DNA from 3 places in the Solibacillus sp. FSL R5-0449 genome. Region 2 is predicted to be linked to each of the others. Evidence: predicted binding sites of a transcription regulator. Region 2 holds the regulator's gene; each other region holds the start of a gene.

Region 1 (5,336 bases), 1.1 Mb from region 2:
ACCACTTTTCTCAAACTAACTCCAAACAAAATCGGTCAATCCAGTCCAATCTTCTAATAAAAGCTCCAAACCTTCTAATATCACCCTGAGTTCTTCTAATAACCCTCATATTTCTTCTAATAAAATTGCCGGCTAGTATAGCCCCCTCAAAGTTCTAATAAATCCTAAAATGTTCTAATATATTTTTATTTGTTCTAATAAACTTTCGAACTTCTAATATATCCCGCACTTCTTCTAATAAGTGCTCCCGATTGTCTAATATCCCTTCCCGTTCTTCTAATATCGGACCGAGATTTTCTAATAAAGCGGAATTTCTTCTAATAAAAGTTCCCGTGACCACTTTTCCACCGCTATTCTCAAGCTAACCCCATCAAAATCTGCCCCATCAGCACAATTTTCTAATAAAACCCTCAAACCTTCTAATATCACCCAGAGATCTTCTAATAACCTCCATATTTCTTCTAATAAAATCACCCACACCACCCAGGCAAGCCCACACCCCCACCCACACAAACAAACCCAAGCAAAATTCTTCGCTTGGGTCTGTACCAGTCATTATTCTTTTTCGTCTTCGAATAATTCTAGTTCGTCCAGTTCTTCTTCGTCTGTTGTATCATTGGCGCCGATTGTGTAGCCTAGTTCACCGATACCGAAGTGTTGACGGATTTTTTCTGTTACTTCTTCTTTGATCGCTGGGTTTTCTTTGAAGAATTGTTTTACATTTTCACGACCTTGGCCGATTCGTTCGCTGTTGTAAGAATACCAAGAACCGCTCTTTTGGATGATGTCCAGTTCTGCACCGATGTCGACGATTTCGCCTTCTTTAGAAATCCCTTCACCGTACATAATGTCCACTTCCGCTGTACGGAATGGTGGTGCTACTTTGTTTTTCACGACTTTAATTTTCGTTTTGTTACCGATAATTTCAGTACCTTGCTTAATCGCTTCACCGCGACGTACTTCTAAACGGATAGAAGAGTAGAATTTAAGGGCACGTCCACCTGTAGTAGTTTCTGGGTTACCGAACATAACACCGATTTTTTCACGTACTTGGTTGATGAAAATAGCAAGCGTATTCGATTTGTTGATAACACCTGATAATTTACGTAATGCCTGAGACATTAAACGCGCTTGAAGACCCATGTGCGAGTCACCCATTTCGCCTTCGATCTCTGCTTTTGGTACTAATGCTGCTACAGAGTCGATAACAATAATATCGATCGCGCCAGAACGTACTAAAGCTTCCGCGATTTCAAGTGCTTGTTCACCTGTATCCGGCTGAGATAGTAATAATTCGTCAATGTTAACGCCTAATTTTTGCGCATATACTGGGTCAAGTGCGTGCTCAGCATCGATAAATGCTGCTGTACCGCCGTTAGCTTGTACTTCTGCGATGGCATGTAATGTAACCGTTGTTTTACCAGATGATTCCGGTCCGTAAACTTCTACAATACGTCCGCGCGGATATCCGCCTATACCTAATGCTGCATCAATTGCGATAGAGCCTGATGAAGTTGTATCGATTTTGTTATTCGAGTTCTCACCTAACTTCATGACAGAACCTTTACCGAATTGTTTTTCTATTTGTTTTAACGCCATATCTAATGCTGCTTTACGATCGCTCAAACTATTTCCTCCTTAAGAAAAAGCTTTATTTAACTTATGTCTCTATTATACTTGCTAATGAGATAACATTCAAGAAAAAAGCGAACATATTTTCGCTTTTTATTTGAATGTTTCTAAATGCCATTAAATCAAGGACCAAACCGTCTCTTTCAACAGAAACCGACAACTAAATCAGCTTTTTGTACCCTTTATTCGCCAGTTCCCTCATTAAATAGCTGAACGTAAACTTCACTGCACGGATACGGTTTGTATTTCTTGAGCCGGATAATTGCAGTCGATACGTCAACGGCTCTGTGTCACCGATCTTAATCCCAACCCAGATCGACCCTGCAGGCTGTCCGTCATGATCGCCCGGTCCGGCAGCACCTGTCAGGCCGACACCGATATCTGTACCGAACTTTTCACGGACTTGTGTCGCCATTGCCGCAGCACATTCACTGCTGACAATCCCGTATTCGTCAAGCAGTTCACCCGAAACTCCGAGATGTTTGATTTTCGCTTCTTTCGTATACGTTACGATACCGCCGATTAATGCGGACCCGACACCCGGAACTTCTGCCAGCTCCGACTGGAACAGACCGGCCGTTAAACTTTCGGCAGCGGAAACCGTCAATTCATTTTCAAGAAGCATTTGCACAAGCTTGAATCCTAACGACTCATCATTTACACCGTAATAGTATTCTCCGACAATATCGAGAATTTCGCGTTTCTTCAATTCAATCAAACGGAATGCCTGTGGTTCGTTTTGCGCTTTTGCCGTTATGCGCAATGTTACTTCACCGTCTGACGCAAGCGGAGCTACTGTTGGATTTGTCTGTTCTTCCAAAATGTTCTGTATACGTGTTTCCAGATCTGCTTCACCGATTCCATAAAAGCGCAATACATGTGATAAAATAACGCCGCCGTCATGCAGCAGTGCCGCCAGTTTTGGCTTCGTTTCATACTGGAACATCGGCTCTAACTCTTTTGGCGGACCTGGCAGTAAAATATAAATACGGTCATTTTCCTTTAAAAACATACCCGGTGCCATCCCATGCTGGTTCAGCAATACATCACAGCCATCCAGTACTAGTGCCTGTTTCCGATTGTTTTCCGTCATCGGTCGTCTTTGCTTCGAGAAGAATTCTTCAATTGCAAACAGTGCTGTTTCATCAAACACTAATGTGCGATTCAAATGTTTCGCTATTGCTTCCTTCGTTAAATCATCCTTTGTCGGGCCTAAGCCACCCGAGAAGATAATGACATCCGCGCGCTGTTCCGCAATTTTAATCGCTTCTAAAAGCCGCGCCTCGTTATCCCCCACAACTGTATGATAATAAACATTAATGCCAAGTTCCGAAAGCTGGCTCGAAATAAACTTCGCATTCGTATTGGCAATCTGTCCTAATAATAATTCTGATCCTACCGCTATTATTTCTGCATTCATTCCTAAAACCCCCTAAATATATCAATTTCGCCTTGGCGTAATTGAGTCCAGATTTTTTGAGTATACGCTATAGCGTATACTCAAAAGTACTTTTAGAAAATCTGTGACATCTGCCAGAGGCTTTTTTTACAGCAGTTGTTTTAGCAACTGCTGTAAAAAAAACTAGATTAGAAAAACATTCCTCGCATCAGCGAGTCCTGTTCTATCTTTTACGGATACTTATTACCTTTACCTATCCATAAAGAAATTCTAACCTAGTTTTAGAAATTTTATTTATTTTGAATCCAATAATGCACGACGGTTTAAATAGAAATAATCCCATCCAGACCATACTGTAAAGAATAATGCTACATAAAGCATAATCATATCAAAAGGTATTCCAATTAATGTAAAAATCGTATTGTGTAAAATTAATGCAGAAATCGCCACGATTTGGGCCCAAGTTTTAATTTTACCAAGCTGGTTTGCCGCTACGACTTCCCCTTGTCCTGCTAAAATCAATCGAAGTCCCGTTACCGCGAACTCACGCGAAATAATGATAATGACAATCCATGCAGGTGCCAGGTCGATTTCCACCAGTAAAATAAAGGCAGCAGAAACGAGCAGCTTATCTGCAAGCGGGTCCAAAAACTTCCCTAAGTTCGTCACTAAATTATATTTGCGGGCATAGTAGCCATCTACCCAGTCCGTTGCTGATGCGAAAATAAAAATCAGTGCCCCTACAAAATAGTTCACTTGCATTTCCGCGCCAAACAGCGTCATATTTCCCCAACCGAAATCAAACATCATTACAATCACAAATAGTGGGATTAATAAAATACGCGAGACTGTAATCTTATTTGGAATGTTCATTTGTTAACACCTTTCGTCTAAAGAAAAGAGCCATCTTTTAAGATGACTACTCTCCTTGTCCTTCATTCACTAACTTTAAAATGATATTTTGCGTCATACGATCTTGAGCGTATGTCAATTCTACATCATTTACATATACTTTCGCCACTTTTGAATTCCCTAAACGAATTCTTGCATAGCCGTCAGCAGTCGAATCATTTTCTACGATATCTCCAGCTTTATAAACCGTAGCGTTCACTTGTTCCTGCTGCTGTTCGTTTCGGATACCTACCCATGTTTCACCAGATACTTCAACACGAACATTTAAGCTGTCTGTTCCCGATACTTCAAATGTTGTATTTTCGCCTTGTACAACACCTTCACCAATTGTTTGGGCTACTTCAGGCTCATCTGTAACAGGTTCTTCAGGCTCAACGTTTTCTTCAACATCTTCTTCTGCGTCTTCTTCGTTGTCTTCAACAGGTTTTGTTGGAGTTGAATTCGGATTTTGTTCGTATTCGATCGGTTCAATCTCCTCTTCTCCTCCATCCGGCGTACTGCCCGTTTTTTGGAAGTATAGAGTTGTAATAACAATAATAATGACAATCGCAAACAATGCGACGATCAATTTCGGCATCGCTTCCATCATTTTATTGCTCGATGTCGCTTTCATATTGCGGCGACTCGGACTTTGTGTGAATGATTGGGCAACTTCTTCTTTTTGCATTTCCGGAATATCTTTGCGATACTCTGTCAACACTTCATCCGCATCTAATCCTACTGCTTCGGCATACTGCTTGATGAAGGCACGTACATAGAAAGAACCAGGCATAATCGTATAGTTGCCTTCTTCGATTCCTATTAGATAACGTTTTTGGATTTTAGTGATATTTTGCAAATCATCTAAACTATAACCTCTAGCTAATCTCGCTTCCTTCAAGCGAGCTCCTAGTTCCGTCAAAAAAAACACCTACTTTTAATATATTCAAATTAAGTTGGCACAAGGCCCTCTTATTTACTAAAAATCAAATCCGCCAAAATGGTCTGTACTCGATAACATATTATTCTTTTCGATAATTTCATATGTTATTTCTTCATCCGGCTCATGGCGCAATTCGATAATATAGTCAAAATCTTCTATTTTATATGATGAATGCTGTACGAACAGATCTGGATGCTCAATGACTTTAATCGTCGGCATACCCATGATTTCCCGAACTAACTGCTGGTGGCGTTCATCCGTCGAGCGGCGTGTCACGGCACCATCCAATATAAAAATATTATTTCCATTAAACTCATCGCCCATTAAGGTACTCCGGACGGTTTGTTTAATCATAGTAGAAGAGATGAAAATCCATTTTTTATTCGCGCACACACTTGCGGCAACGATTGATTCTGTTTTTCCGACACGAGGCATTCCGCGGATTCCAATTAACTTATGCCCTTCCTTTTT
Region 2 (5,336 bases):
TTGCGGCTGGTAACCATTTTCTACAGCACGGCGCATTCCCCGGCGAATTTTCGCATTATGCATACGACGCTGATACTCTTCGACAATCGCTAAAATTTCGAGCAGCATTGTATCCATTTCGTTTAATACGACAGGGCCTGCATCATTTAATGTATATACTGTCGCTTCATATTTTTGCAATAGATGAAGAACCGCCATCCGGGCATTCCCGCGCCCTAAACGTGTTTCGTCCTGTACAAATAGTGCTTTAATGCCGTACTCTTTCATATAGTCAAGCATATCTAGCAATCCGTCTCGATCAACATCATAGCCGCTATGCTGATCATTGAAAATCTCCACATCTTTATAGCCGAATGTTTTTGCGTATTTTGTCAGCTCCTCCTGCTGACGTACTAGTGATGTTTCTTGTGTATTTTTATCCGTGCTGACACGGCAATATATTACTGCTTTAGTTTTTATCATTGTTCCCTCTCGCCACTTTAATCGTTTGCATATCGGAGGATTCATTCAGCTGAGCAATGTATTGTGAATTTTTTTCTACAGGTACAACCAATACTTGTCCTAAAACAACTTTTTCATCCAGCATTCCATTTTCCTTTTTTACTTCATTGATCCAATCATGCTTAGCCATTTTACCACGATATTGTTCTGCCAACGACCATAAAGTATCACCATGTTCTATGCTTACGTGTTCGTATAATTCAATTTTATCATCCTGCATCATGAATAAAACCATCATGAGTACAGAGAATAGTAGAAACATTGATGTGAAGCCATTTAATTTACCTTTTTTCATTAGAAAAACCCTCTTTCGAATGTATGTTCGGAATGTTTGTTCTCATAATAATACGAACATATGTTTTTGTCAACCGTTTTTTCGAACTTATGTTTGCATTCATGTTCGCATACTGCTATACTTACCTTAAGAAAAATAGCATGATAAAGAGGTGAGTTAGTTGACACAAAAAATTTCAAAACGGCAGCAAGCTATTCTAACTTTTATAAAAGAGGAAGTTCGTGCTAAAGGCTATCCGCCATCAGTTCGCGAAATTGGAGAAGCAGTCGGTTTAGCTTCCAGTTCAACTGTCCACGGGCATTTAGCTCGTTTAGAAAGTAAAGGGCTTATCCGCCGTGATCCTACTAAGCCGCGTGCCATTGAAATATTGGACCAGGAAGAGATGAACATCGCGAAACAAGGCGTCATTCATGTTCCGTTAATCGGTAAAGTTACAGCTGGTCTGCCTATTTCTGCAATCGAGGATATTCAGGAATATTTCCCGTTACCTGATGCTTACGGCTCACCGGAAGAGGAATTGTTTATGCTTGAAATTATGGGAGAATCCATGATTGAAGCCGGTATTTTAAATGGGGATTATGTCATCGTTAAAAAAACGTCGACTGCGAACAATGGAGAGATTGTTGTAGCTATGACGGAAGACGATGAAGCGACAGTCAAGCGCTTTTACAAAGAAAAAACTCATTTCCGTCTACAGCCTGAGAATAGCTCAATGGAACCGATCATTGTCAACCAGGTTTCTATTTTAGGTAAAGTAGTCGGCCTCTATCGAAATATCCATTAATTATAAACTTGCCATTCTAATAGAATCGGCAAGTTTTTTATTTTCAAACTAAAAAGCCCAGCCGTTGACGACTGAGCTTTCCATTATTTATTGCATGCTTCTACAAAGCCATTAAATAAGCGCTGTGCATAAACGTCTCCAATTGGAGCCAACTCTTCCGGATGCCATTGTACCGCGACACAATACGGATGTGATGCATGTTCTATCCCTTCTATGATCCCGTCTTTCGCAACAGCCGAAATGACGAGCCCTTCCCCAAGCTTTCCGACCGATTGATGGTGAAAGGTATTGACACGGAATGAGTCCTCTTTAAAAATTTCTTTGAATTTGGATGTCTTTACTTCAACCGTATGTGCCAATTCCCCGCGCTTTGAAGGTTGTTTATGTAAAATTGTATTCTCCACTTGGGATGGGATATCCTGAATAATCGTCCCCCCAAATGCTACATTCATAATCTGTTGTCCGCGGCAAATTCCTAGAATAGGCATTTGTCTTTTATAGGCCTCATTCATTAATAAAAGATCGCTGTCATCTCGTTTTCTTACAACACTTCCAATATGGCGGTGCGGTTCTTCATTAAACAGCAATGGGTCGATATCGGCTCCCCCGATTAAAACAAGGCCATCGATTATATTTAATAATGCATCCACGTTTTCTTCTGTAGCATTCGGAATACAGATGGGAATACCTCCCGCCTGTTCAATTGAAGTCAAATACGCATTGTTAATATCCAATTTCTTGTCAAAATCATACATTGTTAATCCAATCATCGGTTTCATTATTTCTATCTCCTTAAAATTTATAGATAATTCCAATAATTTAAATTATACTATTTCGTTATACTAAATGACTACAAAAATAAAAAAGGATTGCATCTTCGCAACCCTTTGATTTTCAAACAATTTCCATTTGTTTTATAAAGTATTCTTTTATTTCTTTCCAGTTATGGACACGCATAAAGCCTTCTTCTGAGCGATTGTACGGCATCGAATATAAAATCCCCGTTCCGTTGAATGCCGTTAGCTGACGCGGACTGTCATCAATTAAATAATCGGTATGTATAACCGCCTTATTACCGCAAAATACAATATTCTGTGTTTTAATAAAAGGTAAATGCTCCATTAACCACTCGTATTTCGCTGTAAATGATCCCGGTACATCCATAGCAGCTGTCGCAATAAAAATTTCATAATGCTCCTGCAGATCTTGAATAACTTCAATTGCGTCTTCATCCAACACTTTTAAATCCCTGAAATAGTCCGGCTCATTTAATAAAGCAAACAATTTTTTCGCATCTTCTCGAGGCAAATCACGCTGAGTTGTCCGAAGAAACTCTTCATCTGTAAAATTTGTTCCGAAATTTTCGTTATATGTAACACGTAATTTCGAATAAAAGTCAGCTAGCACCTGGTCCATATCGATAGCAATACTTTTTTTCATGTAATAAGCCTCCTTGAAATTTTCTGATTTTAGTTTATACAATTTTATTGTGAAAAAACAAGGTATAACTCTTTACAATTAACAACGTACATATTTGCGTTTAAAACCGATCCGCCCTTTTTCCACCTGCTTTTCAATTTCCGCATAAGCATGGAGCAGACCCGGTTTTTTCCCTTCACGTTTCGTTTCAATTGGACCGATTTCGTTTGCAATTTGCATGGCTTCTTCATGTAAAGGTTTAAATGAAACACCAACCGTCATGACAAAATTGTTCATCGCCACTTGAGTGCGTTGAGGTGCCTTATGGATATTTTGTTTTACATACACAAGCATACCCATTAACTTTTCCTTTGAAAATTCCTCGTCTTTACGATTGCCTAACAGCCAGCAGTAACAATGCCAACCCGCCGACATTTTCAGATCTTCACCACTGCCAATCCATTTATCGCTTACTTCTTGCGCAATATCGGATTCCGCCAATGTTACGGCAACTACATAATCAGAAATCATATAGAAATAGGCCTGCTTTATCCAGCGTTCATAATCTTCCTCAGTCATCGCTTTCGGATCTGCAATGATACCTGCAAAATACATTGCATCATAGTTGCCTGTGGCATAGAGTTTTTCAGCCAGGTCCTGATCTATTTTTATTTGTTTTACGAACGGTTTCATTGAGCCGATCGTTACACCGAACAACGGCTCCTTTGCTCCATTGGACATATAGATCTTTTTCGTACGTTCTTTTCCAAGAGCCTCTAACTCTTGCATCATTGTATCGAGTTCCATAATTTCCTCCTCTTACATTAGTAAAATTATTTGTCACTTACTATTATATGATGTAATCGTCCGTCATACATAACGTTCTTCTCAATAATCAGTACAGTTGATTCCTATTCTATTTTAAACAGTATTTGGTTAATATATACAGCACCAATAGGCAAGATTCAATCTCCTTTTTAAAAATTGGCAAATTATTTAACCGCATAATAAAACAACCTCTGAACAGAATAATTTCAGGAGGTGATATTGATGTCAAAAAATAAAAACAACATCAATAATAAAAACGTCGAATTCGGTATGGAAACGGACGTTAATCAAGTAAAGCAGCAAAACCAAAAAGCTGAAGCTAAAAAGCAACAATCTTCTGGTTTATTTGCTAACAGCGCTTTACAAAAGCAATCAAGTTCCTTGAATGCTGAATTCGGGATGGAGACTAACGTAAACAAAGTGAAGCAGCAAAACCAGCAGGCTGAAGCCAAAAAGCAACAAGCTTCCGGTTTGTTCGCAAACAGCGGTTTACAGAAGAAGCTTTCTTCAATGGGCGCTGAGTTCGGCATGGAAACAGATGTTAACCAAGTGAAACAGCAAAACCAGCAGGCCGAAGCTAAAAAACAACAAGCATCGGGACAATTTGGTAAGAACAAATTCCAAAACGGCAATAAATAAAAAAGTTTAGAACCGGCATGTTATTGCCGGTTTCTTTGTCATTCATTATGTGAAACAGACCTCAACATCATACTACGCAAAAAAGCGCCGGAGTTTTTGCTCCAGCGCTTTCTTCTTAGTACATTTTCATATATTGGTCGCGTTCCCACTGATGGACAGTTGAACGGTACATGTCGAACTCAATTTCTTTCGCTTCTTTAAAGTTAGCATAGATGTGGTTGCCTAATGCTCGTTGAACAACTTCATCTTTTGCAAGTAAGTTTAAAGCGTCGTCTAAAGCTGCAGGCAAGTTATCGATGCCGTTTGCTTTACGCTCTTCTTCACTCATCACATAAATGTTGCGGTTGATTGCTGGTGGTGGTGTTGATTTTTTGCGAATTCCTTCAAGACCAGCCTCTAAAATTACAGCCATCGCCAAATATGGATTTGCTGATGGATCGACCGAACGAACTTCTACACGTGTTGAAATGCCGCGAGAAGAAGGGATACGGATTAATGGTGAACGGTTTTGTGCAGACCATGCTACGTAACATGGTGCTTCATAACCTGGTACTAAACGTTTATAAGAGTTTACTGTCGGGTTTGTAATTGCCGTAAAACCTTGAACATGGTCAAGTATACCTGCCATGAATTGCATCGCTGTTTCAGATAGACCCAATTCAGTAGATTCATCAAAGAAGGCATTTTCTTTTCCATTAAACAATGAAACGTTGAAGTGCATTCCTGATCCGGCTTCACCGAATAAAGGTTTTGGCATGAATGTTGCATGTAAACCGTGTTTACGTGCAATTGTTTTAACAACTAATTTAAATGTTTGGATATTATCACAAGCTGTAATTGCATCCGCATATTTAAAGTCAATTTCATGTT
Region 3 (5,336 bases), 1.5 Mb from region 2:
ACAAGCTTCTCCAGCTCTTTTTTCGTCAGCTTTTTGCCGCCTGTTACTTTTGTAATATATGTTTCTTCCCCTTCCGCAGCTTGTGTAGCACGGATAATCTCAGGAATCTTTTTAATAATAGTTTTCGGTGTAATCCCATGTTTTTCATTGTAGGCCATTTGAGTTTCACGACGGCGTTTCGTTTCACCGATCGCCTTTGTCATTGAATCCGTCATATTGTTGGCATACATAATGACATGACCGTTCGAGTTACGTGCAGCCCGTCCAATCGTTTGAATAAGTGAACGTTCCGAACGCAGGAACCCTTCCTTGTCCGCATCCAAAATCGCGACAAGGGAGACTTCGGGAATATCAAGACCTTCCCTTAATAAGTTAATGCCGATCAGCACATCATAAGTTCCTTTACGAAGCTCACGGATAATTTCGATCCGCTCCAAAGTTTTAATTTCGGAATGCAGGTATTCTACTTTCAAGCCCATTTCTTTTAAATAGCTTGATAAATCTTCAGACATTTTCTTCGTCAATGTCGTAACGAGTGTCCGTTCATTACGACGGATACGCTCATGGATTTCATCGATAAGATCATCAATCTGCCCTTCAATCGGACGGATATCAATTGTCGGATCAAGCAGCCCTGTCGGACGAATAATCTGCTCCACCATTTCCGGTGTATGCTCCAATTCGTATGGACCTGGTGTTGCTGACACATAGATTGCCTGGCTTACCTTTGACTGGAACTCATCAAACATTAGCGGGCGGTTATCGAGTGCGGACGGCAAACGGAAACCATGTTCCACCAGTACCCCTTTCCGAGCCTGGTCTCCATTATACATACCACGTACTTGCGGTAATGTAACATGGCTTTCATCAACGACTAGCAAAAAGTCTTCCGGGAAGTAATCGAGTAATGTATAAGGTGTCGCACCTGCTTCACGCAATGTTAAATGGCGCGAATAGTTTTCGATACCTGAGCAAAAGCCCATCTCTTTCATCATTTCCAGATCATAGTTTGTCCGTTGCTCCAGACGCTGTGCTTCCAGTAATCGGTCTTCCGAACGCAATACTGCCAGACGCTCTTCCAGTTCTTTTTCGATATTTGCAATGGCCACTTTCATCTTTTCTTCACGGGTAACGAAGTGGGATGCCGGGAAAATCGCTACGTGCTGACGGTCCCCTAAAATTTCGCCCGTCAATGCATCCACTTCACGGATCCGGTCTACTTCATCTCCGAAAAATTCGATACGGATACAGTGTTCATCGCGTGATGCCGGGAAAATTTCGACAACATCCCCGCGTACTCGGAACGTACCGCGTGTAAAGTTAATATCATTCCGTTCATATTGAATGTCTACCAGTTTTCTTAATAACTGGTTGCGCTCGATTTCCATTCCTGTACGAATGGAAACGACCATTTCACGATATTCTTCCGGATTACCGAGACCGTAAATACACGAAACGGACGCGATAATAATAACGTCTTTCCGTTCAAATAGAGCAGTCGTTGCCGAGTGGCGCAATTTATCGATTTCTTCATTAATACTTGAATCCTTTTCAATGTACGTATCGGTTTGCGGCACATACGCTTCCGGCTGGAAGTAGTCATAATAGCTGACAAAATACTCAACCGCATTGTCCGGGAAAAATTCTTTAAACTCACTATATAATTGGCCGGCCAGTGTTTTATTGTGTGCCATCACGAGCGTCGGCTTATTCACTTCTTTAATTACATTGGAAATCGTAAATGTTTTACCTGTCCCTGTCGCCCCAAGCAATGTCTGGTGACGCTTGCCTTCTTTAACCCCTTGTACGAGCTGTTTAATCGCTTCCGGCTGATCCCCGGCAGGCTGATAGGCGGACTTTATTGTAAAAGTTTCTGTCATATTCAGATTGTCCTTTCTGTCGCTTATGTTATGTTCTATTTTAACATACCCGTTTTTAATTTACGATAAAATTGCGAACGTACATTCGAATTTTGTGCGGTTGGGTCTTTTTAGGTAGGCTGGATTTATTAGAACTTTGGTGACGGATATTAGAAAATTTCGGTGACTTATTTGAAGATTGGGAACGGTTATTCGAAAATCTCGTGCACTTATTAGAAGAATTATCCTTTTTATTAGAAAATAACCAATTTATTAGAACTATTTTAATTTTATTAGAAACTTTCAACAACTTATTAGAAAATAACCAGAACCTGCTGCTTGCCCATAAAAAAAAGCCACCTGAATAGGGCGGCTCTTAAGAAACGGTTTCCAATAACTCTTTTAACTCTGTAGTATAGCTGTGAAATGCTTGTTCGTTCTTTTGATCTAACGATGTATCGATAAGTAGCTTTAATTGTTCAATACGTTGCATCCGCTGCAACCGACTAATAAATAAATCTAAATAAATCTCATTCAATAGCTTCTCTGCATGATGTTCAGTGGACTGCTGACTAACCGCTTTTAAAAAGTCTGTATACGAATAATATTTATCCATCGATATCACCTCGACCTCTTTTAATCATTATAAGTTAAAAGTCATTTAATTTGCAATATATTCTGAAAAATTATCATATGACAGAATTTTCTAAATATAATGTTGATTTTTAGCAAATTATGCAGTAGTTTAGATGTATAGTGAAAATTTAAGCGATTAAAAAAGTAGGAAAGATAGGGGATACAAAATGATTAGTAATTTAACACAAAAAACCAATTACATTATTTCTAACTCTACCTTCTGTTTACAGTCCTATCAGCAACGAGATAAAATTCACACTGCCATTTTGGACAAGTACGGCCAATCCACATCTCCGTATAAACCTTTAAAAATCATTCGGGATACGTGTCGTCTGCATGGAAGTTCCTATGACGCCAGCAAATATCAGGCACGACGATTTTTCGGAGAGAATAAACATAAATTGCCGATCATGGTGGCCTATGATTTCGGTGATCCGTGCATTTTATTTCCACTATTTTCGCCGTTTTCACCTCAAAATATATGGTTATCCTTGAATCCTATTATTAATATTTGTGAAGACGGAGATAAAACGCTCGTAACTTTTGTGGATAATACTGAGATTAGTCTGGATATCAATATGAAATCATTCAACCAGCAATATGTACGCGCTGCGATGTACTATAAATATCTGCTTTTACAGCGCAATGCCATCTTATAAGAGCATCAACTTTTTTTAAAATATTCAGCAAGAAGTAACTCACTTTGATTACGAAGGCGAATATTCGAATATCTTCTGCACTCCATGATTCCCCCAAAGTAAAAATGATACTCGGTAAACAAATCATCCGTTTTGCCTCTCACTAAGCGCATCTGATGAAGTTTAAAATAGTCCTTCGTTTCTTTTAAGTCATGCTCTATTTTGATACGTACAGCATCGATTAATTGCAAATAGGGATTTTTAAATTTGAACGGACTTTGCTCCACTATTGTGTAATCTTTCCCAAGAATAATTAACAGCAACGGCAAATAAATCCCAGCCTCATAATACGGAATCGTTTTAGAAGGAATTTGCAGCATACGAATACCTCCAATTAATAAGAACATTTGTTCGCATATGTATTTTCACATATTTTTTTAAATCTGACAAGTGGAAAATTATTACTTAGCTTAAATTTCACTAAAAAAACCGTGCCTTAGCTTTTTACTAAGGCACGGTTTTCACTTTCTTGAGCGGATAACCGCTGAAGATGTTAGTATGAGATTTTTGATCGTAAATAGGCAGTAATGAAAATATCGAGGTCGCCGTCCATTACAGCGCCTACATTTCCTGTTTCGGCACTTGTACGGTGATCTTTTACCATTGAATACGGATGGAATACATATGAACGAATTTGTGAGCCCCAGCCGATTTCCTTCTGCTCTCCTCGAATTTCATCCAGCTGTGCCTGCTGCTTTTCGATTTCCAGCTGATACAGCTTCGATTTCAGCATTTTCATTGCTGCATCACGGTTTTTAATTTGTGAACGTTCTGACTGACATTGTACAACGACACCTGTTGGAAGATGGGTAATACGTACAGCCGAGTCGGTCGTGTTAATATGCTGACCACCGGCACCAGTTGCGCGGTACGTATCGACCTTCAAATCTTCTGTTCGAACGTCGATTTCGATTTCGTCATTGAACTCCGGCATAACATCACATGAAACGAACGATGTATGACGGCGGCCTGAAGAATCGAACGGTGAAATACGTACTAGACGGTGTACGCCTTTTTCCGCTTTTAAATAGCCGTATGCATTATGGCCTGAAATTTGAAGTGTAACCGATTTAATGCCGGCTTCATCGCCAGGCAAATAGTCGATTGTCGTTACTTTAAAGCCGCGCTTCTCTGCCCAGCGTGTGTACATACGTAATAGCATCGAGCCCCAGTCCTGCGACTCGGTACCACCTGCACCTGGATGCAGTTCTAAAATGGCATTGTTTTTATCGTATGGTTCTGATAACAGCATTTGCAGTTCGAACTCTTCCATTTTTGTCTGGAATTCAGTAAGTTCTTTGCCTAGTTCTTCCTGCAGTTCTGCGTCTGGTTCTTCGCGTAATAGCTCGAGCGTCATTTCGAGATTTTCCTGTGTGTCGACTAAGTCATTGAATTCGTTGACAACTGCTTTAATGCCGTTGCTTTCGTTAATGATTGCCTGTGCACCGTTCTGGTCGTTCCAGAATTCGGGTTCAAGCATCAATTCATCTAGTTCCTGGATGCGTGCCTCTTTGTTTTCTAAGTCAAAGAGACCCCCTGAAGTCCGCTAGTTTTGTAGCTGTATTTTCGAGTGCATTCCGCACATCTGCTAATTCCATCATATATTTTCCTCCGTAGTTGAGTGTTAAAGTTTTCGTTTTCTATCATCGTTGATTTCCGCTGCGGCGGACGCTTTCCGGGGGCGTGAGGCCAACACGATGTTGGTCACAAAAGCGTTGCCACAGGACGTGGCGTTGTTAGCTTTTGTTCCTTGTCTCAGGCGTCACGCTATTCCCCCAGGAGTCGCCGCCTTCGCTCCAATCAACTTAGTGCCATTTATTTTTAAATTTAAGCACCTTATATTATTGAGGCACTTAAGTTTTACCAAAGCTAGAGGGTGAGTGAGTAATCAATCGGAAAAGTCCCATATTCCCCACCAAATGTTAGCACTTCCTCATTTCAACCTTTATGAAAAAACAAACCGGGTCATTGAGCATAGTTTCAATGACCTCGGTTTACTTGCTTTTATTGGCCTACGCCGTGGCATGATTTGTATTTCTTGCCGCTGCCGCATGGGCATGGGTCGTTGCGTCCGATGTTTTCGGCTTTACGTGTCGGTAGTTTTTTGGGTTTTGCTGCGCCTTCTTCTTTCGGGTTGACAGCT

Evidence for each region. The regulator LexA, encoded in region 2, represses DNA repair genes until DNA is damaged. The targets are predictions, from matches to a motif close to CGAACATATGTTCG.
Region 1: a site for LexA is predicted at 1,708-1,721, ahead of recA (recombinase RecA). Genes of this name have one in related genera too.
Region 3: a site for LexA is predicted at 1,955-1,968, ahead of uvrB (excinuclease ABC subunit UvrB). Genes of this name have one in related genera too.

What each region holds. Positions count from the first base shown of each region.
Region 1 is NZ_CP150239.1:1,073,320-1,078,655, reverse strand. It holds gene MKY27_RS05125 (hypothetical protein) at 298-474, opposite strand; gene recA (recombinase RecA) at 556-1,626, opposite strand; gene MKY27_RS05115 (competence/damage-inducible protein A) at 1,793-3,052, opposite strand; gene pgsA (CDP-diacylglycerol--glycerol-3-phosphate 3-phosphatidyltransferase) at 3,326-3,904, opposite strand; gene MKY27_RS05105 (RodZ domain-containing protein) at 3,951-4,853, opposite strand; gene MKY27_RS05100 (DUF3388 domain-containing protein) at 4,902-5,336, opposite strand, start outside.
Region 2 is NZ_CP150239.1:2,176,465-2,181,800, forward strand. It holds gene MKY27_RS10875 (recombinase family protein) at 1-462, opposite strand, end outside; gene MKY27_RS10880 (LysM peptidoglycan-binding domain-containing protein) at 449-796, opposite strand; gene lexA (transcriptional repressor LexA) at 957-1,580, shown strand; gene MKY27_RS10890 (gamma-glutamyl-gamma-aminobutyrate hydrolase family protein) at 1,664-2,359, opposite strand; gene MKY27_RS10895 (5'-3'-deoxyribonucleotidase) at 2,475-3,020, opposite strand; gene MKY27_RS10900 (DNA alkylation repair protein) at 3,099-3,806, opposite strand; gene MKY27_RS10905 (gamma-type small acid-soluble spore protein) at 4,050-4,466, shown strand; gene glnA (type I glutamate--ammonia ligase) at 4,582-5,336, opposite strand, start outside.
Region 3 is NZ_CP150239.1:726,157-731,492, reverse strand. It holds gene uvrB (excinuclease ABC subunit UvrB) at 1-1,880, opposite strand, end outside; gene MKY27_RS03450 (IDEAL domain-containing protein) at 2,236-2,475, opposite strand; gene MKY27_RS03445 (competence protein ComK) at 2,663-3,154, shown strand; gene MKY27_RS03440 (hypothetical protein) at 3,160-3,513, opposite strand; one part of gene prfB (peptide chain release factor 2) at 3,687-4,718, opposite strand; one part of gene prfB (peptide chain release factor 2) at 4,720-4,791, opposite strand; gene secA (preprotein translocase subunit SecA) at 5,198-5,336, opposite strand, start outside.